Regions from separate parts of the Pseudobacter ginsenosidimutans genome, predicted to be linked through region 3. Evidence: riboswitches for the same ligand, from Rfam matches in the RefSeq annotation. Region 3 holds a riboswitch; each other region holds the start of a gene.

Region 1 (8,020 bases), 2.8 Mb from region 3:
TTTTCGTGTAATCCACATCGAGACCATATTCTTTCCTGTACCAGTTGATCATTGCAGTCATCGGATCTGCAATCACCTCATCCATGTCAACCAAAACTCTTTTCATAATTATCGTTCGTCTGAATTTATAGTTCGTCTTTCAGGAATTTGCCGGTGAAACTTTCTTTTACAGTCACCAGGCCTTCAGGAACTCCTTCATATAGAATACGGCCGCCGCCATCACCGCCTTCCGGGCCAAGGTCGATCAGGTGGTCAGCTACTTTGATCACGTCCATATTGTGCTCTATCACCAGCACTGTATTACCACGCTCTACCAGTTTGTTGAGCACGTCCAGCAGGTGCTGGATATCTTCAAAGTGAAGCCCTGTAGTGGGCTCGTCAAGAATATAGAAGGTTTTACCAGTATCACGCTTGCCGAGCTCCGTGGCCAGCTTCACACGCTGTGCTTCGCCACCACTAAGGGTTACAGCCGATTGTCCAAGTGTGATATAACCCAGTCCTACTTCTTCCAGCACTTTGATCTTGCGATAGATGTAAGGTACATTCTCGAAGAATACCACGGCATCTTCCACCGTCATGTCCAGCACATCGCTGATGGATTTGCCTTTGTAACGGATCTCGAGGGTTTCCCGGTTGTAACGTTTACCCTGACATTTTTCGCAGGGCACATACACATCCGGCAGGAAATTCATTTCAATCACACGCATACCGCCGCCTTCACAAACATCACATCTTCCTCCTTTTACATTGAAAGAGAAACGACCTGCGTTGTATCCGCGGATCTTTGCTTCTGGCACAGCTGCAAATAAAGTTCTGATATCTGTAAAGAAACCACAGTAAGTGGCGGGATTGCTTCTGGGTGTACGTCCGATGGGCGACTGATCGATCTCGATCACCTTATCGATATGCTCCAGTCCTTTTACGGACTTATAAGGCATTGGCGTCATGCGGCTGTTGTACGCATGTTTGCTGAGGATGGGATATAATGTTTCATTGATGAGCGTGCTCTTGCCACTACCGCTCACACCGGTCACCACAATGAATTTCCCCAGCGGGAATTTCACACTCACATCTTTCAGGTTATTGCCTTTGGCTCCTTTGATCTCCAGGAATTTTCCGTTTCCTTTCCTTCTTTCTTTGGGCACTGCAATGCCGCGATGTCCATTGAGGTAAGAAGATGTAAGGGTATCCAGTTTCAGCAGGCTCTGCGGATTGCCCTGCGCCACTACTCTTCCGCCGTGATAACCGGCTTTGGGGCCAATGTCTACCAGGTGGTCCGCAGCCATCATAATATCTTTATCGTGCTCCACAACCAGCACACTGTTGCCGATATCCCGGAGGTTCTGCAAAGCAGTGATGAGGCGCTGGTTATCGCGTTGATGCAGTCCGATACTGGGCTCGTCCAGAATATAGGTGATACCCTGCAATTGTGATCCGATCTGCGTGGCCAGCCTGATACGCTGGCTCTCTCCTCCGCTCAGGGTGCGGCTGGCGCGGTTCAGCGTGAGATAGGTCAGGCCCACGTCAAGCAGGAACTGTACTCTTTCACGGATCTCTTTGAGGATATCTTTCGCAATCACATTTTGTTTATCGCTCAGTCTGTCTTCAATATTATTGAACCAGACCATGAGTTTATCGAGATTGAATTCGCTGAGTTCGGAAATATTCTTTCCGTCCACTTTGAACCAGAGACTTTCTTTTTTCAGCCTGGCCCCATCGCAGGTGGGACATGCTTTCAATTCCATGAACTGCTCTACCCATTGGCGGATGGCATCGCTGGAACTGGCCGCGAACCAGCGTTTGAGCTGGGGCACGATACCTTCGAACTCCGTCATGTATAAGTTAGCCTCAGTATCCACCGTATCAAAATCGAGGTGCTCATCTTCTTCCGGGCCGGTTTCGTTGCCGTACAACAAAATATTCATGGCTTTGGCGGGAAGGTCCTTTACCGGCACATCCATTTTGAATTTATGTTTCTTCGCCAGTTGCTGTACCTGTTTAAAGATGGTGTTCTCCCTTTCTTCGCCCAATGGTGCGATACCGCCTTCATTAATACTGCGTTCAGGATCCGGTATGATCGCGTCCATGCTTACCTGGTAGACTACCCCAAGTCCTTTGCAGGTGGGGCATGCTCCGTAAGGACTGTTGAACGAAAATGAGTTGGGAGAAGGTTCTTCGTAACTGATGCCTGTGTCTTCGCACATCAGTTGTTTGGAGTACTGGATCACTTTATCGCTGTCGTTCACCAGGAGGAACATCAGGTCTTTGCCGGTCTGCAAGGTTTTCTGAACACTCTGGCTGAGGCGGAGTTTCATATCAGGTGTAACAGGGAGTCTGTCTACCACTACTTCGATATCATGGATCTTGTAACGGTCAACCTGCATCTTCGGCACCAGGTCTTTCACTTCACCGTCTACCCTCACCTTGAGGTACCCTTTCTTACGGATATCTTCAAACAGCTCGCGGTAGTGTCCCTTACGGCCACGCACAAGTGGAGCCAGGAGGGTGATCTTTTTTCCGGTGAAACGCTGGAACACGTTGCTCACGATCTCCTCTTCGGAGAACTTCACCATTTTTTTCCCGGTATTGTAACTGTAAGCTTCGCCGATACGTGCGTACAGGAGACGCATGAAATCGTATACCTCGGTGATAGTGCCTACGGTTGAGCGCGGGTTTTTATTGGTGGTTTTCTGTTCGATGGAGATAACGGGGGAAAGCCCGGTGATCTTATCTACATCCGGTCTTTCCATATCGCCGATGAACTGTCTGGCATAAGCGCCGAAACTTTCCATGTAGCGGCGTTGCCCTTCGGCATAAATGGTATCGAAGGCGAGGGATGATTTTCCGCTGCCGGAGATACCTGTGATCACCACTAATTTATTTTTTGGAATACTGATGTCGATATTCTTGAGATTGTGTACCCGGGCTCCAAAGACATCGATCATTTCCTGCTGTGTGGTTCCGTTATTTTGTCCGTTTTCACCTGACACTGCCTTGTTTACTTTCACATTTGCCATAATTGCAGAGGCTGTATTTAAATTTTTTCCGGGATGAGGTTTTAGTGAGATATATACACAAATTGCAGTCCCAACCGGGAAAACATCAAAGATAAGAACAAAAGGCGGGCGGAAAAGTTGTAGAAGTCTTACTACTTTTTAGCATTCAGGTTCAATGAGATAGGTGACAAAATGGGAATGTGGTACAAAAATTGAAAGCGCAAGGATGAGTTTTCAAGATCAGGTGGATATTCTGATTTTCGGATTGTAACTAATTTTGATGAGTTTTGCAGCATCATAAAGCCCGCTCTGATAATTAGCGAACACTCAGTTCATTAGAAAGTTACCTTGATTACATTAAAAAAAAAGACTATGAAATTACTTAAAAACACCCTGACAGGACTTATGGCAGCATCAGTTTTATTAGCTGGCTGCAGCAGCATGAACAAAACTCAAAAAGGAGCAGTGATCGGAACGGCAGGTGGCGCCGCGGCAGGTGCCATCATCGGTAAAGTGGCAGGTAATGCGGCACTGGGCGCTATCATTGGTGCTGCAGTAGGTGGTGTAACCGGTACTGTGATCGGTAAGAAAATGGACAAACAGGCTGCTGAGATCAAGAACGAAGTACCAGGTGCTACCGTTGAGCGTGTTGGCGAAGGTATCGTTGTTGAGTTTGCAGACAAGAATGCCGTATTGTTCGGTTTCGACAAGGCAGACCTCACTCCTGCAACAGAGAACAGCCTGAACAAACTGGTTCAGATCCTGAAAGAGTATCCTGATACCAATATCGAGGTTCAGGGGCATACTGATTCAAGAGGTACCGATGAGTACAACATGCAGCTTTCCCAGAGAAGGGCAACTTCAGTGGCCGGTTACCTCACCAGGAATGGTGTTGCTTCAGGCCGTGTAACTACCAAAGGTTATGGTGAATCAGCTCCCGTGGCTACCAATGACACAGACGAAGGCCGCGCACAAAACCGTCGCGTGAACTTCCTGATCACAGCCAACGAGAAAATGAAATCTGATGCCAAGAAAGAATCGAACAATTAATTAGCATATTATACGTTTTTGCATATTGTGCTTATTAACATGGGAAAATTGAAATTAAACAGGGCATCCGAGATCAATTACTTATTTATAATCCAGCCCTAATTTCAATTCTTAAATAAAAAAACCAAAAAATGAAAAGGAAATTTTTGGCTCTTAGCGCAGTTTTAGCTCTGATGGCAGGTGCAGCAACCGCACAGAACAAAACCACTTTCGGTGTTCGTGCAGGTGTGAACTTCACTAACTTGAATGGCGAGATTGGAGGAAATGATCTAGATCTCAAAATGAAAGCTGGTTTCCACGTAGGTGTGAACGCTGAAATTCCTCTTGCAGATGAATTCTTCATTCAGCCAGGTGTTCTGTTCAGCACAAAAGGAGCGAAAGCAGACGAAGGCGATGGAAAAATCAACATCTCCTATGCTGAAGTTCCTGTGAACTTCCTGTATAAACCAGAAGTTGGAACAGGCAGGCTTCTCCTTGGTGTAGGCCCCTATCTTGGAATCGCTGTAGGCGGTAAATTCAAAGGAGATGGAGATGACATGGATATTGAATTCACCAATGATGTTGAGAATGAGAATGAATATTTGTATTCAATGAAACGTCTCGACTTCGGTGGAAACCTTTTGTTTGGTTATGAATTTACCAACAAATTCTCAGTTCAGTTGAACGCTCAGTTGGGTATGGCAAACCTGTCCCCAAAATTCCAGGGCGAAAAGCTGGATGACACCAAAATGAAAAATACTTCATTTGGTGTATCTGTAGGCTACAGATTCTAATCGGTCTCATTCCGCCGTAATAACAACCTGGAGACTTCGGTCTCCAGGTTTTTTTGTTTATTTCGATTTGCTCATTATCTTTGCACCAGTTCTTTTTACATCTCTTATCAAGAAAGGCAGAGGGAAATGGCCCGATGAAGCCTTGACAACCTATTCTTTACGACAGCAATGCCGGAAAGAAAAAGGTGCCAATACCACCGTTTAACAACGGACTGATAAGTCAGATAATAGCTTCAAACAATACGACCTCAAAACATATTGAAAAGCTCTTCCTGACTATCGGAAGAGTTTTTTTTTGCCCCTACCGGCACGCTTGCCAGCTCCGGTATCTCCGCAAATCAACGCTCTCCGATCGTTCTCCACTCTTGATAATGGCTGTCGCAGAACACTGTTTATTCAACAATCATCAACGATGGTGCTGACTGAAAAAACACAACAACAAAAGCACTCATCACAAAAACTGTTTATCATGCAAGCGACAACACAACTCATTCACAGCATCCCCGTTGATCCATTGACCGGAGCTGTATCCGTGCCCATCTATCAGACTTCCACCTTCGTGCAGGATGCACCGGGTGTGAATAAAGGGTACGACTATGCGCGCAGCGGTAATCCCACACGCGCCACACTGGAATCACTGATCGCGCAGCTCGAAGGCGGCGCAACCGGCCTCGCATTCGCATCAGGTCTCGCAGCCATCGACGCCGTTGCCAAACTTCTCAAAACAGGAGACGAGATCGTTGCTGTAGATGATATCTATGGCGGCGCCTACCGCCTCTTCACACAGGTGTATGAACAATTCGGTATCAAGATCAATTTTGTTGACACATCCGATCCCGCCAAAGTACTGGATGCCATCACACCAAAAACAAAACTGATCTGGCTGGAAACACCTACCAATCCCACTTTGAAGATCTCAGACATCGAAGCCATTGCGAAGATCGCCAAAGCAAGCAATGCCTGGCTTTGTGTTGACAATACTTTCGCTACTCCCGCCCTGCAACAACCGCTGTTGCTCGGAGCCGATATTGTTGTACACTCTGCCACAAAATATCTCGGAGGCCATAGCGATCTGATCGCCGGACTGGTAGTAACCAAGGATCCCGAGCTCGGCGCACGCATCAAATTCTATCAGAATGCAACCGGTAATATCCTCGGGCCATTCGACAGCTGGCTGGTGATCCGCGGCATCGAAACATTACACCTCCGCATCCGCCAGCACAGTGAAAGCGCACTCGCAATTGCAAAATACCTGGAGCAGCATCCTGCAGTTGACAAAGTGTATTATCCCGGCCTCGCATCACATCCCAATCACGCAACAGCTAAAAAGCAATCTAAAGGTTTTGGCGGTATCGTAAGCTTCTCACTGAAGCAGGACCATCTCGATGCAGCCACTGCACTGGTTACATCCACTAAATTATTCAAGCTGGCCGAAAGCCTCGGCGGCATCAAGAGCCTTGTGAGCCATCCGGCCAGCATGACGCATAAATCCATCCCCGCTGAAAAGCGCCAGGCGGCGGGTGTTTCAGACAGCCTCATCAGACTCAGTCTCGGACTCGAAGATGTTCAGGACCTGATCAGCGATCTCGATCAAGCATTCAATACCAGCGCTGCCAAACTCGAAAAATCAAATACTCATCAAGTAGCAGCCTGTTAAGTTTCAAATATTATGAGCCAGGAAATAATCAAAACGTACAAAGACATCGACCGGACCATTTTGAAAGGCATCCCGAACCCTACAGACCAGGCGTACGAGATCAAGATCAAAATCCCCGAATTCACCTTCCTCGGTGTAAAAGAGCAACCGGACTTTGCAGTGATCTACCTCACCTTCTATCCCGGAAAAAAAGTGATAGAACTGAAATCACTCAAACAATACATCTTCCAGCTGCGAAACATCGTTGCCTCCTACGAGCGACTGATCAATATCATTTATGATGATCTCCAGGCAGCTTACGAACCAGCGCGAATGCGGCTCGTAATGATCTGCAATCCCAGAGGCGGCATCAGCTCCAAGCTGACTATCGACTCAGACTGGAAGATCCGCGGCGGAAAAGAAGCCTTCAATGACTGGAAACTCATTGAAGACGAATGGGAAGTAACCATGTAATCTGTATCTAATAAAACACTCAATATATAATCATCAACGATGGACGCACACAAACAATTGACGATCGGCTTATTCGGTTTTGGCGTAGTGGGCGAAGGACTTTACAAAGTGCTGCAGCAAACGCCTTCACTGAAAGCCAGCATAAAGAAGGTATGTATCAAGAACCCGGAAAAGAAACGCAACGCACCCGATTCTCTCTTCACAACAGATAAAGACGTTCTGCTCAATGATCCCGAGATCAATGTGATCGTGGAAGTGATCAATGAATCCGAGAATGCTTTCCATATCGTTTCCACTGCTCTGAAGAATGGAAAAGATGTTGTAAGCGCCAGCAAGAAAATGATTGCAGAACACCTGCCTGAATTGCTGGAACTGCAAAAACAAACAGACCGCTCCTTCCTCTGCGAAGCCGCCGCCTGTGCGTCTATTCCCGTGATCCGCAACCTGGAAGAGTATTACGATAACGATCTCCTCCATTCTATCAAGGCTATCGTGAATGGCTCAACCAACTTCATCCTCACCAAGATGTTCGAAGAAAACCTGAGCTTCCGCGATGCTCTCATCCTGGCGCAACAGCTCGGCTTTGCTGAATCCGATCCCACACTGGATGTGGAAGGATATGACGCCGTGAACAAATGGGCCTTCCTTCTCACGCACGCTTATGGCATCATCGAACATCCCGACAATATCGTGTTCAATGGTATCCAGAACGTACAGGCAGGAGACGCCAATGTTGCCCGCGAAAAACATTACGATATCAAACTGGTAGCCCAGGCAAAAAAATTACAGAATGGAAAAGTGGCGGCCTTTGTACTGCCACAATTCATCAAACATGACGACCACCTCGCTTTCGTTAAGAACGAATACAATGGTGTGGTGATCGAGAGCGGATTTGCCGACAAACAATTCTTCTACGGCAAAGGCGCAGGCAGCTTCCCTACAGCATCCGCTGTACTGAGCGACCTCTCCGCACTCCGCTACCAGTACAAATACGAATACAAAAAACTCTACCACCATACTCCGCAGGAACTCACCAACGATTTCTACGTGCGCGTATACGTTAGCTTCGACGACTGGAAATACATCCCCAA
Region 2 (8,020 bases), 3.7 Mb from region 3:
CACCTGAGATCGCTTCTGTTGGCTTCACAGAGAAACAGGCGAAAGAAGCCGGCTACGAGATCAAAGTGGGCAAATTCCCGCTCAGCGCATCCGGTAAAGCTTCTGCAGCAGGCCATACCGAAGGTTTCGTAAAAGTGATCTTCGACGCCAAATACGGCGAATGGCTCGGTACTCATATGATCGGTTACAATGTAACGGAGATGATCATCGAAACAGTGGTAGGCCGCAAACTGGAAACCACCTACCATGAAGTGCTGAACAGCATCCACCCACACCCCACCATCAGCGAAAGTGTGAAAGACGCTATCGAAGTGGCGTATGGCGAAGCTATCCACCTCTAATCGTTTTATACAGCATATTGAAGCCGTTCCCGATGGGAGCGGCTTTTTTTTGCGTACAGGCCGGCCAACTGTTAAATCTGTCTGAAAGGCTGGTTTATGATTCTTTCACGCATACTGATCACGCTATCCTGCCGTTATTCGAAAAGCAGGTACGGAGCGGCACTTGCGTGTCTGCCCGATATTTCATATTTTAAAACCGAAAGCAACCTTCAGCAAATGAGCATCTTAAAAGCATTGGGGGCTAGCTTTATCCTTGCACTGACAACTCCGGTTGGAATGGCGCAATCGTCCCCCAACCCAACAGCAGACAGCATCAGATATTTTCTGGTGAACGCAGTGGAAAGACCAGCAATTGTAAACCCTAACGGATGTCGTGAACCGAAAATGATCGGGATCGGTTTGCAATCGCAGTCGGCAAATGTGTACTGCCCCGGTAAGGCAACAGTGATCACCACTTTCGAGATAGAAGGAACATATGCCGTAATGTTTAAAACCGACTCCACCACTTTTTGGGTAGTGAGCGATCTGAAAGATGTACAATTGAAAAAAGGAGAAACAGTTGAAAGAGGCGCTTTCATAGGTGAAGCCGCATGGAATGAAGACACTCAAAACTACGAATGTGATCTCTTACTGAACCTTAAAAAAACAAATGCGAATCGTGAAAAGATGGAAGAATACCTGAACAGGATGAAATAGCATGATCAAATCCAAACAGACCGAACCCTGATAAGCCTATAACCATGATCAACAAGCGCTTTTCCATTATTGCAGCAATGGCTATCATCTGCCTGATTGCCTGCAACAAGATCAAATCCGGCAAAGAGATGCCTGGCCAGGAAACAAGCTATATTAAGAAACTTGGTCTGCTGGATAAGAATGAACAGATCATAAAATTCTACTCCAATTACAAGTTTAAGAATGCAGGGAATTTCTTCACGGAGAAACGGATCGCGAAGTATTGGATAGACGAACATGATAGCAGCAAAACTCAGATCGAGTATGCCTTTTATGAAGATATCAAATCGATAGACAGTATCACGAATGTACCTTCCACCTATTGCCCGTATTTACTTGTAACCAGGAAAAATGGAAGCACTTTCAAAGTGTTTGTCAATGGAAAGAAGCGGGATGTGATCGTTTTCTTTGAAGATGCAATGAGAATGATTGCAAAGAGATAGAAAGATCAGGGGCCCCATGCCGAGCAGGTCTCATTGCAAAAGACACTGTGAGGACTCGAAAGCGACAAACAATTTCACTCCAACCATTTTTCCTGAACAGTTATTCCTTGAATATGACCATTCAAATATCTTTTCGGCAATCATTACCCTACTTTTTTGGTGGACTAACAATTGCATTTTATATTTGCACCCTCAAACATCAGTTCTTTCACAACAACTTATCCAGAATAGACCGAGGGAAGGGCCCTGAGACGTCTTGGCAACCTGTACCAACCAGGTATAAGGTGCTAATTCCTGCTCCTGATCAGGAGAAAGATGAGGTAGTTGAAAACTTCCTGCAAATCTGTTTTACTTCCGTTGCATCACTTTCTGGTAGATTGTTGTCTAAATAAAAGTCACATTGAAATGAAAACTGTATTGTCCACTCTGCCACTTTTATGCACTTCACATAACCGCATGCAACTTAGTTGTTGTTGCTGCTGTATGCGGTAGATACTACCACCCATCACAACTTGAACACAAAGTAAGAAACTGAAACGGGACTAACTGTCCTGTACAACCGATGTTTTGCCATAAACCGGACATTGCACCGGAACGGGAATTTCATGTCTACTATTAATATAAATAAGTTATGCTTAAGAAAAATGTAACCCTTCTGCTGACATTGCTCATCAGCATCGGGCTATACGCACAAAAAAGAACCCTGCAGGGTGTTGTGCTGACTGCCGAAAGCAAGCAACCCCTCGAAGGGGCCACTATCACAGTGAACAGATCATCCCTTATCACCACTACAGATCAACAGGGAAAATTCAAATTGGAACTGCCCGACGGAAAAGCAGTGCTTTCCATCTCCTTTGTAGGAAGGGAAACCATTGAAGTGGATGCGAAATCAGATAACAATATCACCATCCTGCTGAAGGCATCCAATTCCACACTCGAAGAAGTGGTAGCCGTTGCCTACACAACTGTAAAACGCTCCGGCTATCCCGGCGCAGTAAGTGTTATCGGATCAGACAAGATCAATAACCGCCTTACGCCCAACCTCACCAATGCATTGCAGGGACTGGCGCCGGGCATTCAAACCACTTCCGCAAATGGTCAACCAGGAAATAACTCTGCTATCCGCATCCGCGGTGTGGGCTCTATCAATGCCAGCAGCGCTCCCCTCTTCGTGATCGATGGCGCTCCGTATGATGGAGACATCAATGCAATTGATCCGGCGGATATTGCATCGGTCAATATCCTGAAAGATGCCGCTGCAGCCAACCTCTACGGATCCCGCGCCGCCAATGGCGTGATCATCATCACCACCAAACAGGGAAAGAAAGGTGAGGACATTGCCGTGAACGCCACCCTCAACCAGGGATGGAGCAGCCGCGCCGTTAAGGACTACGACAAGATCGGCACCAATCAGTACTTTGAATATTTCTGGGAAGCGCTGCGCAATAAAGCCATCACCAACGGACAAAGCGCAGAACAGGCTGCTCAAACAGCAACCAACAATCTTGTATCAGAACTCGCTATCAATCCTTATGGCGCAAACTATCCAACTCCTGTTGGATTGAACGGCAAGATCGTGGCAGGCGCAACGCCACTCTGGAACGACGATTGGGAAGACGCCATGCTTCAACCAGCCAAATACACACAGGCACAGGTGAATGTAAGCGGGGGATCGGACAAGACCACTTACTATATCGGTACCGGATATACGAATAATGAAGGCGCCTTTCTCGGCTCCGGTTTCAAACGCTATAATTTCAGAAGCAATCTCACCATCCAGGCTAAGAAATGGCTGAAGGTTGGATTGAACCTGAATGGTAGCTCCACTTCGCAGGACTATCCGGTTTCTGCAGACAGCCGTCAGGCCAACGTGGTATTGTTTGGCAGGACCATCCCCAGCTTCTACCCCATCTACCAGCGCAATCCTGATGGCAGCTACAAGCTGGATGCAAAAGGTCAGCAACAATTCGATTACGGCACTTACAGGCCCAATGGCGCATTGCCACGTTACAACCTGATCGGATCACAACCATTGAATAAATCAAGGTACACGCGCGAGAACATTTCTGCCAGGACCTTCCTGGAAGCAGCCATCCTCGCCAACCTGAAAGTAAAGACCAGCTTCAACCTGGATTATATCAACGCCAATTCGCATTTCTATACCAATCCCCTGGTGGGTGAGGATGCAGGCATCGGAGGCTCTGTGAGCAAAAGCAATAGCCGCTTCCTCAGCTATACGTTCAACAATATCATTACTTATGATCTGGACTTCCAGTCGGGCCACCACCTCAACCTGCTGGCCGGCCAGGAATTCTACCAGCTCAATACCGGCGACCTCAGCGGCAGCCGTCAGAAATTCACGCTGGCCGACCTCTATGAACCAAACGCTGCTTCACAGCTGAATGATTTCACTGGTAACTCTGATGAATATGCGAAACTCAGTTTCTTCGGGCAGGGCCAATACAATTATCTCGGAAAATATTTTGCTACCGCATCGATCCGCCGCGATGGCAGCAGCCGCTTTTCTCCCGATTCCCGCTGGGGTACTTTCTGGTCTGCCGGTGCAAGCTGGAGATTGTCTGAAGAAGAATTCCTCAAATCCGTGAACTGGCTCAGCTCGCTCACGCTCAAAGCCAGCTATGGCGCTTCCGGTAACGACGCGCTCACAGGTTATTACAACTACCTGGCACTTTACGCCATCAAGAACAATCTCGGTAATGGCGGTATCATCACATCGAGGCTCCCCACACCCGACCTTCGCTGGGAAAGCAACCTGGTACTCAACCTGGGGACCGATTTCGGATTCTTTAAGAATCGCTTGTACGGGACCGTTAACTATTATATCAGAACCAGCAAGGACCTGCTATACGGAAGGCCCATGGCAGGTTCCACGGGGTTTACTTCCATCAGCGCCAATATCGGCAAGCTGCGCAACAGCGGTGTTGAAGTGGAGCTGAATGCTGTTCCTGTCAGCAATAAGGACTGGAGATGGCAGGTGGGCGTCAACTTCGCTCACAACAAAAATGAAATACTGGAACTTCCCCAGAAAGAGATCATCAGTGGCACCAAAAGGCTGGCCGTGGGTGGTTCTATCTACGATTTCTTTATCCGCGAATGGGCCGGCGTAGATCCAAACACCGGAAACCCGCTCTGGTACAAAACTACAGCGGACGGCAAAAAAGAAACAACCGGCACCTACAGCTCAGGAACACTCTACAATGTGGGCACGGCCCTTCCTGATCTCACCGGTGGCTTTACCAGCTCACTCAGCTATAAGGATTTTGAGCTCAGCTTCGTACTCGCCTACAGCCTCGGAGGTAAAGTGCTTGACCTTGATTATGTACAGCTGATGTCAGGCGGATTGAATCCCGGCCGCAACTGGAGCACAGAACTGCTTAACCGCTGGACGCCCGATAATAAGGCAACCAATGTGCCCCGCGCCACCACAGACGATCTCAGCTTTACACAAACTTCCAGCCGCTGGCTTTATGACGCCACTTATGCAAGGCTGAAGACCGCACAGCTCGGTTATAACCTGCCTGACAATCTTGTTCGCAGGGCCGGATTGAAAAATGTAAAAGTGTATGCACTTGCGGAGAACCTGCTCACCTTCTATGGGCATAAGGGAATGGATCCTGAACAGTCCATCGAAGGAACTACCTATTACCAGTATCCGCAGATGAAAACCATTTCTGTTGGCTTGCAGGTAGGATTATAATGTAAACAGTAAAAATTGAATCATGAAAAAGAATAATCACTTTCTATATATCGCAGCACTGGTAATCGGGCTGGCCAGTTGCAACAAGCAGCTGGAAACCGCTCCTTCCAATGCTGTGGAAGAAGAAATAGCATTGAAGAATGTAACCAATCTCACCGCCATCTATGAAGGCGCATGGGCATCCAAGATGGATGATTTCTACGGAGGTATATTCGGTAATCCCGGATTCAAAACCATCGCACTGGTGAGCGATGCAATGGCCAATGACGTGAACCTCATCGTTACCAAATACAGTTACGCTCCTATTTACCGGTTCACACAGATCAATGATAAAACACAGAGCCGTGTAAGCGCCATCTGGAACCAGTTGTACAAGCTGATCAACAACCAGAATGTGATCCTCGCCAATGTTGACAGGGCGGAAGGGGACGCCACTGCAAAGAAAGTATTGAAAGGACAGGCCCTGGCGTTGCGTGCGCATCTATATACCACCATCGCTTCTTTCTACCAGTATTCGTATCAGAAAGATTCGCTCACCAAAACAGCGCCAATCTACCTGGAGCCCAGCAACAATTCCACTGTCGGAAACCCAAAGTCCACACTGAAAGAGATCTATACACAGATCTACAAGGATCTCAATGAAGCGTTGCCCCTGTTGGAAGGTTATCAACGCAACGCCAAATACAAGATCAACACCAATGTAGTGTATGGCCTGCTGGCACGTGCCTATCTTTATTCAGGCCGCTGGCAACTCGCTGCCGATGCAGCCACGGAAGCAGTGAAAGGCTTTCCTTTCATGGCTCCTGCCGATTACACTACCGGTTTCAATAACGTGAACAATTCCGAATGGATCTGGGGTCATCCTGAAATTCCCAGCCAGAGCGATGGCAGCTACAGCTTCCACTTCCTGGATGTAACATCGGCCTCTTCCTATTATTATAGTTTCATGGCCGATCCTTTCTTCAGGGAATTGTTCAACGATGGCGATATCCGTAAGACATTGTTCAACTGGGATGGCACAGCAGGCCGTGAAGGTTATCTTCAATACAAGAAGTTCAGGTTCAGGGATGATCAAACCGGGGATCTTGTATTGCTCCGCTCAGCAGAAGCACAACTGATCAAAGCGGAAGGACTGGCAAGGGCCGACAAATTCGGAGAAGCTGCCGATGCGCTCAATGAACTGCGTACTGCCCGTGGCGCAACACCTTTCCTGGGATCCGATAAAGAAGAGCTGATCAAAGAGATCCTCATCGAAAGAAGAAAAGAATTATGGGGCGAAGGATTCGGACTGTCAGATATCATCCGCACACAACAGGCTGTAGTTCGTAAACCTTATGTGGATGGTTCGGGCAATGCCATCAAAGTAACCGTTACACTTTCAGATGGCAGCACTAAATTGGTGCCTGCAAAATATCACTCCGCACTTAAATTTTCTGATGGCAGTAGCTTCGTACCCAATAGCCCTAATTACATTTTTGTAGTTCCGCAATCTGAAGAACAGAACAATCCGAATTTGAACAAATAGAATTGTGAAGGTTCAATAAAACCCAGGGCGTTCCGGTATTATGGAGCGCCCTTTTTTATTGATAAAAATCACCCTCTTTTGTTGACTAAATTCAAACTATTTGTATTTCCATTTCGTAAATTTGAATTGGATACCGAACCATCTACCTCCTCTATTTACACGTATCGCCGACTCAAGGCGAATCATGCCGTTCCACACCTTTCCGCTCCAAATCATCCTTTGTAAAGCTTCTCAGGCAATTCACAAATATCCTTACTGACAAACTTGTATTCCGGTTGTAAGTACCGGTACAGGCAAGCTTTTGAATCAACGGGAATATCCCTACGCATATTCATTGGTGTTATAACCGATGCGGGAACTCTTTTCTCCATTCTGTCACCACAAAGCAACAATTATGAAAGCAACTCTACCCCTGTATATTGCTGTACTCAGCATTATACTCTTCGCAAATCAGAAAGCCCATGCGCAAGCCTGCAGCGTATCCAACATCACCATCAAACTCAACAGTTCCAACAGCAGCGGCGGCAATTGCCAGGTAAATGTGGATATCAGCTGGGACCAGTCGAATAATAACGGAAATAAGTACACGAATGTGCATGTATGGACATCGGCCAATTACCCCAATCCGGCAATCACCTATGCTGCACCTCCAACCCTGGCGCAGTTATCCGGTGCACTGGGCACCATCGTTGTTACCAATCCTACACTCGCATCTCCCACACTGGGCGCCAATTATCCGCCGGCAACTGGTGCAACCATTCTTCCTGCAACAGCTATTGTCAAAACATATGTCAGTGGCACTGGCATAAATACTATCAACCGGTTCACTATCCAGGGTATCAACCTCACCATACCCGGCGCCTGTACCAATGCCACACAGATCATTGCTGATATCTGGAGCAGCAATTCCAACAGCGACAATGGTGTTCAATGTTCCAAACCCACCAATTCATTTTACGTGAATGATCCGCTTGTTAGTGGAAATATAGTTTGCAACCCGCGTACATTCTCTGTCACTATCAGTTCGCAGTCTGTAGCCAAAACGGCTACCTATGAAGTGTATGCAGATGAACCTGTCAACGGTGTGCTGGAAGCCAGTGACCCGCTGGTATTCGCCTCAGGCAGTATCAATATTCCTGCTGCCGGCAATGGCTCGTATACATCTGCCCCTATGGCATTTCCCAATTACGAGAATAAGAACCTGTGGGTTAAAGTGCAGGTGACCGGAGCAACATTTTCCACATCCGCACTGATCGTG
Region 3 (8,020 bases):
AATATCTGACTCCCGGCAAAGCCCTGTATTTCTCTCATGGCTTCGGTATCACTTATAATGATCAGACCGGTATCATTCCTCCTGCTGATGTGGACGTGTTCCTCGTAGCGCCCAAAGGTTCCGGTACATCACTCCGCAGGATGTTCCTGCAGGGCCGTGGTCTGAACAGCTCATACGCTATCTTCCAGGATGCAACAGGCCGCGCTTTTGAAAGAGTGGTGGCGCTGGGCATCGCTATCGGTAGCGGTTACCTGTTTGAAACTGATTTCAGGAAAGAAGTATTCTCCGATCTTACTGGTGAGCGCGGCACCCTGATGGGCGCTATCCAGGGCATCTTCGCTGCACAGTACGAAGTGCTGCGCAAAAAAGGTCACACGCCATCTGAAGCATTCAACGAAACTGTTGAAGAGCTCACACAATCCCTGATGCCATTGGTGGCTGAGAACGGAATGGACTGGATGTATGCCAACTGTTCTACCACTGCTCAACGCGGTGCACTGGACTGGTGGAAAAAATTCCGCGACGCTACACTGCCTGTATTCACTGAGCTGTATGAGAGTGTGGCAGCTGGTAAAGAAGCAGCCCGTTCTATCAGCAGCAACAGCCAGGTTGATTATCGTGAGAAACTGGAAGCAGAACTGAAAGAGCTCCGCGAAAGCGAACTGTGGCAAGCCGGTAAAACAGTGCGCAGTCTGCGTCCTGAAAACCAGGCGGCGCAACCTGCAAAAGCAGTAGCGGCCAATTAAGATTTTTTGCAAGGGTTATGCGGCGGCTGCCTGTGGCCAGCCTGCGGAATGGGGGGCTTCAGACCCCGGACCAACGGAACTGTTCACGGCAGTTGTCCGCCCCGCCCCTGCAATGATTGATGTAGTTTCGGAGAGCAGTCGCTCGCGTCCCCGCGAGTGACATTTATTGGCTCGCCTCTGGCGGGCACCGTGTCGCCGGAGGCGACAAAATAGTTGTCACTCGCGGGGACGCGAGCGACTGCACCCAAAAATGGCGGGCAGGCGCCTGAACCTGCAACAAAACATGAGCACTACTACAAACCTGATGGCGGCCCTCGAATTCCACAAAGCGGCTATGCGCCTGCGCAAAGTGGTGAACAGAACGCCCCTTCAGTATTCGCATAATCTAAGCCGTAAGTACGGGGCCCAGGTATATCTCAAGCGTGAGGATCTGCAGGTGGTGCGCTCCTACAAACTGCGCGGCGCCTACAATATGATGAGCAGCCTTGAACCGGGGGAAATGTCCAAAGGCGTGGTATGCGCAAGCGCCGGTAACCATGCACAGGGATTTGCTTTCTCCTGTAAAAGACTCAACGTGAAAGGTGTGGTGTTCATGCCCATCATTACACCCAATCAGAAGGTTTCACAAACCAAGATGTTCGGGGAAGATAATATCGAGATCAGGCTCGTTGGCGATACCTTCGACGATTGCGCTGCAGCAGCACGCGCATTCACTGAAGCCAATGGCATGACCTTCATCCCGCCATTTGATGATCTGCGCATCATTGAAGGACAGGGAACCGTAGGGCTGGAGATCCTGGAAGACCAGAGCGAAGTGGATTTCCTCTTTGTGCCCGTTGGCGGCGGCGGCCTCAGCGCCGGTGTTGGGTCTTACTTCAAAACCTATTCACCCAAAACAAAGATCATTGGCCTGGAGCCGGAAGGTGCACCCAGCATGAAACAGGCGCTGGAAGCAGGTCACCCGGTAACGCTTGATAATATCGAAAGATTTGTAGACGGCGCTGCCGTGAAAAGAGTAGGGGAGATCACCTTCGAACTATGCCGGGAAGTGCTCAGCGAAATGCACCTGGTGCCGGAAGGAAAAGTTTGTTCCACTATTCTCAAACTTTATAACGAAGATGCGATTGTGGTAGAGCCCGCAGGAGCACTCAGCATTGCTGCGCTGGACGACTATGCTGCACAGATCAAAGGGAAGACCGTGGTTTGCGTAGTGAGTGGCAGCAACAATGATATCGACCGCATGCAGGAGATCAAGGAACGCAGCCTTCAGTACGAAGGACTGAAACATTATTTCCTCATCCGGTTTGCCCAAAGGCCCGGCGCGCTGAAAGAATTTGTGAATCATGTACTGGGACAAGAAGACGATATCACCAGGTTTGAATATTATCAGAAACACAATAAGGAAACCGGACCTGCTTTGGTTGGGATCGAGCTCCGGAAGCGGGAAGATTATGATGCATTGCTGAAGAACATGCAGCAATACCAGATCAATTACACTGAGCTGAACAAAGACGATACGCTCTTCGGATATCTGGTGTAACAGGTTCTCTGGATAAAGGCAGGATTTAGTGTTGTAATAACACAATAAAAAAATTTTCGGGAAGTATATGAATCCACGAGATTCATGTATATATTTGCCACGTTCTAAGGAATAACTTATCAAGAAAGGCAGAGGGAAACGGGCCCGATGACGCCTTGACAACCTTCCAACAGAGCAGACATAGTGCATCGTCGTTTGTATAACTGTTGGAAAAGGTGCCAATTCCTACCCCCTGCCATGATGGGGGAAAGATAAGTCAGAGTATAGCTTTGAATGGTGAATATGCCTGTATGGGCATTCCTATATAATTGAAGCTCGTCTGACTATATATCAGATGAGCTTTTTTGTTTGCGCCTCCTCTGAAACCCAGTACCGGGCGCTTACATGTACGTTTGTTTAATAGTAGATTTTCTCATGTGACCGTTTGGTCTAACCAGGGATTGTTTTTACTTTCCCTGCTTTTTTTTAGAACCGCATTCACGTAGGGACAGTTGTAACAGGTTATTACACTTTGGTCAGGGTAATACGATGTTTCAAAGCGAAACAAAGGGCAAGTACTTTGCTTTAACTGTCTGAGCTATGAGAGAACAATATCGTCAACTGTATGAAAAAATGCTGGTTGAGATGGAAGACTGCGGTAAACGGTATGCCACTGAGAAAGAACAGATCGAATGCTGCTTTCAAACTTGCGAACGTAACTGGAATGCCTTACTGCAACTGCTGGATCATCGCCAGTTCCGCACCATCAATGATGAGATCTGGTTCTTCAAAACAGTGAAGCCGGCCTTTACCGGAATGCTGGAATACTTTGCACTGGTGTATAAAGCTGCGTTGTTCCACCCGGAATCAGGCAGCGATGTACAGGAGATCAGTAATTTCTGGAGAAAAGAGCTACGCCACGCCGAAAAATTCCTCGAAGAGAACGAACAATTCTATCACTATTACAAGACGGGCAGAACTGAAATGGACGAAGTTTATTTTGTCCGTACAGTCCATCCGCAAGATCCCTCTGTGCCCGTTGCATACAGAAGTCATCACGGGACCATCTCCTTTCACAACAACTCTTCCCACGACGGCCTGTTCGCCGCCATCCAGGCCCGCGACAAATACCTCAGCTACGTAAAACGAAAAATTCAAACGGTTGAATCACAGTAAGTTTGATGTTGTGCCGCTATTTTTTTAGTTAAACCTGCATACTGCCATAGGGGTAAGCCATTTTCCGGTTGTCATATTAATAAAGGTCAATTGGGCGAAGCAGTTATCTTTGGCGCCAGATTTCAAAATCTACGAATGGCAGTATCGGAAGCAGGGAGTACACACTTGCTGGGCACAGCATTTGAGAATGTTTTTAAAAGTCATTTTAAGAGCCTTCACTCCTATGCATATACGATAGTTAAAGATGATATGGTTGCTGAAGAGATGGTCCAGAACGTATTCTGCAAGATCTGGGAAAAGAAAGGACATCTCGAGATTGAAACTTCGCTCACCGCTTATCTGTACAGGGCCGTTTACAACGAAAGCCTGAATCACATCAAACATCAGAAAGTAAGATTGGCCTATCAGGCGCATGCCTCTTATCAAATGAAAGAGCAGACTGATTCTGCTTCAAAAAAAGTATTGTTGAGCGACCTTGAACAAAAGTTGCGGAAAGCCATGAGCGAGCTTCCGGAACAATGCCGCACCATTTTCCAGATGAGCCGTTTTGAAGAACTCAAATACCAGGAGATTGCCGACCGGCTGGGCATCTCCATCAAAACCGTAGAAAACCAGATGGGGAAGGCACTCAAATTGCTGCGAAGCAAATTGATAGACTTCCTGCCACTGTTATTGATAATCCTGACCAACCTCTAAAACGAAAACTGATTGAATGCCGAATTTTACAATATAAGTGATGACCTGCTGGTGAAATACCTGTTGGGTGAGGCGTCTGCCGGTGAACGGAAAGAGGTGGAGCAATGGATCGATGCCAACCCTGACCATCAGCGTTATTATGAGCAGTTCAAATTCATCTGGGACGAAAGCCAGGAACTGGCAGCCAAAAGTTCCGTGAATGAGAACGATGCCTGGAAAAGATTCCAGCAGCGGATCAGTGGCGAAGAAACCCGCCCCGTAATGACCGTGGTGGAACCCGCACGCACAAAATGGTACGATACGCGCATAGCCGCCGCCGTTATCATGCTGGTGGGAGTGGCCGCCCTGCTCTTTTTTATTCTTGTGCCATTCAAGTCCAATAAACAAGTAGTGCTGGCCACGCAAACCCAGTCAAAGGCCGAAACACTGCCCGATGGTTCGGTTGTTACCCTCAATAAGAATTCCACCATCTCCTATGCAGATGCTTTCAGGGGAAAGGACAGATCTGTGAAACTCAATGGCGAAGCCTTCTTTCAGGTGAAAGCAGATAAAGCGAAACCATTCATCGTTACCATCAATGATGTTACCATTACTGTTCTGGGTACTTCCTTCAATGTAAAAAGCAATAAAGGGAAAACGGAAGTGGTGGTGGAAAGCGGAATGGTGAAAGTGGAGCACGCTGCAAAGTCCGTGCAGCTGAAGCAAAAAGAAAAACTGGAGATCGAAACCGGTGATACGGTTCTGGTGAAGGAACCTGTAACAGATCAGTTCTATAAATTCTACCGGACACGCGAATTTGTTTGCGATGATACTCCGCTCTGGAAGTTAGTACAGGCAATGAACGAATCCTACAATGTGAATATCCGGATCGAAAATCCTTCATTCAGGAATATACAGTTCACGGGAACTTATTACAATATGTCGTTGCAGGAATTGCTCGATATGATCGTAGAAACTTCCTATCCATTATATGAGATCACCGTGGAAAGAAAGGATTCCCTCATCATACTGAAATAGGCATAGTACAGCAGCATGAGAACAATAATCAATGTGAAAAAGACGGGCCTTTGCGCTTTGCTCTCCTTACTATTCTTTTTCCTTTATCAAACCGGTAAGGGACAAACGCCGTTGAACCGCACGGTAACGCTGGAAGTGAATCGCCAGCAACTGGCCCATGTACTGGAGATCCTCAGTAACAAGGCTAATTTCTATTTTTCCTACAACAGCAATATCGTTCGTAAAGACAGTCTGGTTTCACTTAATGTGCAGAGCAGGTCTGTAGGCTATATCCTCCGCTTGCTTTTCAATGAAGGCTATGAGTTCAAGGAGAGTGGCAACTATATCATCATCCGCCGCAGGCCCATCCAGGTGCCGCTGATCACCACACAGGCCGCAAGTGAAGAAAACCTTTACTATGTTTCCGGTTATATTTTCGATGACCAGACCGGTGACCGGGTAGTGAATGCGAGCGTTTTTGAAAAAGACCAGCTGGCCTATGCGCAAACCAATACAGAAGGTTTTTTCAAACTGAAGCTGAAGAGCCGATATAAGCAGGCGAGCATCACCGTTAGTAAGCAATATTATGCCGATACCACGGTTACCATTCGTCCAAAATTCAACCAGGAACTTTCCATCACCATCATGCCGGTGGAGATCTCCGATCAGACCACCATCATTGGTCCATATACCTTCCAGGCGCCTGATTCCATCGTGATCGCCGTCCGTAGTCCGGACAGTACGCACTGGCTCTACACTTACCGGAAGACTGATTCCGTGATGGTGGAAAAAACTGCCATGGGAAAATTCCTGGTGAGCACCATGCAGCAGATCCAAAGTATCAACCTCAGCAAATTCTTTACTGTTCGCCCTTACCAGGTATCGCTGGTGCCAGGGATCAGTTCGAATGGAAAACTGAACAGCCAGGTGATCAACAATTTTTCATTCAATATCCTCGGTGGTTACTCCGGTGGTGTGAATGGATTTGAGTTGGGTGGCCTGTTCAATATCAATAAGAAAGATGTACGTTTTGTGCAGATCGGTGGTTTGCTCAATGTGGATGGTAAGAGTTTTACCGGTGTGCAGATTGCAGGTATACACAATACTGTTCTCGATAGTGTGAATGGCTGGCAGATTGGTGGTATCGGCAACTTCGTGAAGCGCAATGTGAATGGCTGGCAAATCGGTGGTATTTACAATCATACGGGAGGCACATTCAAAGGTGTACAACTGAGTGGTATTGCCAATTTTGCCGGAAAAGAATTCAAGGGGTTGCAGGGTAGTGGCAATTACAATGTGGCGGGTAATGCATTTGTTGGCGCACAGATCGCTGGCACCATCAACTTTGCGCGAGGCAATACCCTGGGAGCGCAACTCGCCGGGAATGGGAATATCAACTGGAAGGATTTCGAAGGCGCGCAGATCAGCGGCCTGGCGAACCTGAATGGAAGACATATGAATGGCGCGCAGATCGCGGGTTTGGGCAATATCAACGGAGGAGAAATGAGAGGCGCACAGATCTCGAGTTTGCTGAACTATACAAAAAAACTCAGGGGTGTTCAGATCGGTCTGGTGAATATTGCCGATACTTCCGATGGTTACAGTATCGGTTTGATCAATATCATTTTCAAAGGTTATCATAAGCTCAGTTTGTATACCAATGATGTGCTGCCTTTCAATGGCGCATTCAAAACCGGTAACAGTAAATTGTACAGCATCCTGCTGGCTGGTGTGAGTGTGGGTTATGGCAATGATACAATTGACAAAGCGTGGAGCTTCGGTTATGGTATTGGCCGCGAATGGCCGGTAGCAAAGAAATGGGCGCTGAATACGGAACTTACTTCGCAACATATCTACCTGGGCGACTGGGATCATATCAATCTCCTGAACCGTGTGAACGTCAACGCGTATTTCAAGATCAACAAGCTGATCAGTGTTTTTGCCGGCCCGGCTTTCTCTGTTTATTATTCAGACCAGACCATCAAGAAAGATGGATTCAAGCTGGACATGGCGCCTGATAGTCATTTCAAATTCAGCGACCGCGTGAAAGCCTGGTTCGGATTCAGCGCTGGTATCGATTTCTTCTAACCTGTTTCGGTCAGGGCAATAATCACTAACCAAACATTAACAATTCGATTGTTTGAATTCCATAATTTTGGAATATGGCCAAAAGTGAATCGATCCAGGAATTCCACCAACGCAATAATCTTGCTTTCACGCCTGCAGCATGGGGCAGCGGACCACCGCGTCATGCACTTGGGCAGATCAATGTATTCCGTCGTCAGGATCTTGGTTGTAAAGCTGCTACGCCCTACAATCGCCGCGATTATTACAAGATCTCGCTGGTGATCGGACAGGGCGTATTGCATTATGCAGACAAGAGCATATTGATTGATAAAGATGCCTTGTTGTTCTCCAATCCTAATATCCCTTACAGTTGGGAAGCCCTTTCCGAAAAGCAATGCGGCTTCTTCACTTTGTTCACCCAGGATTTTATTTCGAGAACAGACAGCCTGCAGGATTCAACATTGTTCAGGATCGGGAGCGAGCCCGTGATGTTCGTTGATGAAACACAGAAATCCTTCTATCATGATATCTTCACCAGGATGCTGGCTGAGATTGAATCTGAGTATGTTCATAAATATGATGTACTGCGGAATTATGTGAACCTCATTCTGCATGAGGCCATGAAAACGCAGCGGGGAAGTATCACTTACTCACATCCCAATGCGGCCACCCGTATTGCTGCGTTGTTCATCGAATTGCTGGAACGACAATTCCCCATCGATACACAGGATCATGTGCTTTGTTTAAAGACGGCCAGTGATTACGCGAAGCATATGAATATTCACGCAAACCACCTCAATCGCGCAGTGAAAGAGGTTAC

What was found. Region 3 has a riboswitch for S-adenosylmethionine ahead of FSB84_RS12870 (RteC domain-containing protein). Riboswitches for the same ligand answer to the same signal wherever they lie in the genome.
Region 1: another riboswitch for S-adenosylmethionine. It lies ahead of FSB84_RS01470 (trans-sulfuration enzyme family protein); the one in region 3 lies ahead of FSB84_RS12870 (RteC domain-containing protein).
Region 2: another riboswitch for S-adenosylmethionine. It lies ahead of FSB84_RS28225 (SusC/RagA family TonB-linked outer membrane protein); the one in region 3 lies ahead of FSB84_RS12870 (RteC domain-containing protein).

The regions. Positions count from the first base shown of each region.
Region 1 covers NZ_CP042431.1:366,672-374,691, forward strand. The annotation lists gene FSB84_RS01450 (5' nucleotidase, NT5C type) at 1-106, opposite strand, end outside; gene uvrA (excinuclease ABC subunit UvrA) at 126-3,017, opposite strand; gene FSB84_RS01460 (OmpA family protein) at 3,369-4,046, shown strand; gene FSB84_RS01465 (porin family protein) at 4,178-4,819, shown strand; SAM riboswitch class I at 4,921-5,041, shown strand; gene FSB84_RS01470 (trans-sulfuration enzyme family protein) at 5,289-6,476, shown strand; gene queF (preQ(1) synthase) at 6,489-6,929, shown strand; gene FSB84_RS01480 (homoserine dehydrogenase) at 6,969-8,020, shown strand, end outside.
Region 2 covers NZ_CP042431.1:7,224,675-7,232,694, forward strand. The annotation lists gene lpdA (dihydrolipoyl dehydrogenase) at 1-341, shown strand, start outside; gene FSB84_RS28215 (hypothetical protein) at 558-1,037, shown strand; gene FSB84_RS28220 (hypothetical protein) at 1,082-1,519, shown strand; SAM riboswitch class I at 1,735-1,841, shown strand; gene FSB84_RS28225 (SusC/RagA family TonB-linked outer membrane protein) at 2,151-5,237, shown strand; gene FSB84_RS28230 (RagB/SusD family nutrient uptake outer membrane protein) at 5,260-6,762, shown strand; gene FSB84_RS28235 (T9SS type A sorting domain-containing protein) at 7,157-8,020, shown strand, end outside.
Region 3 covers NZ_CP042431.1:3,160,173-3,168,192, forward strand. The annotation lists gene ilvC (ketol-acid reductoisomerase) at 1-746, shown strand, start outside; gene ilvA (threonine ammonia-lyase IlvA) at 1,030-2,286, shown strand; SAM riboswitch class I at 2,400-2,544, shown strand; gene FSB84_RS12870 (RteC domain-containing protein) at 2,866-3,441, shown strand; gene FSB84_RS12875 (RNA polymerase sigma-70 factor) at 3,577-4,137, shown strand; gene FSB84_RS12880 (FecR domain-containing protein) at 4,150-5,154, shown strand; gene FSB84_RS12885 (peptidase associated/transthyretin-like domain-containing protein) at 5,170-7,221, shown strand; gene FSB84_RS12890 (helix-turn-helix domain-containing protein) at 7,296-8,020, shown strand, end outside.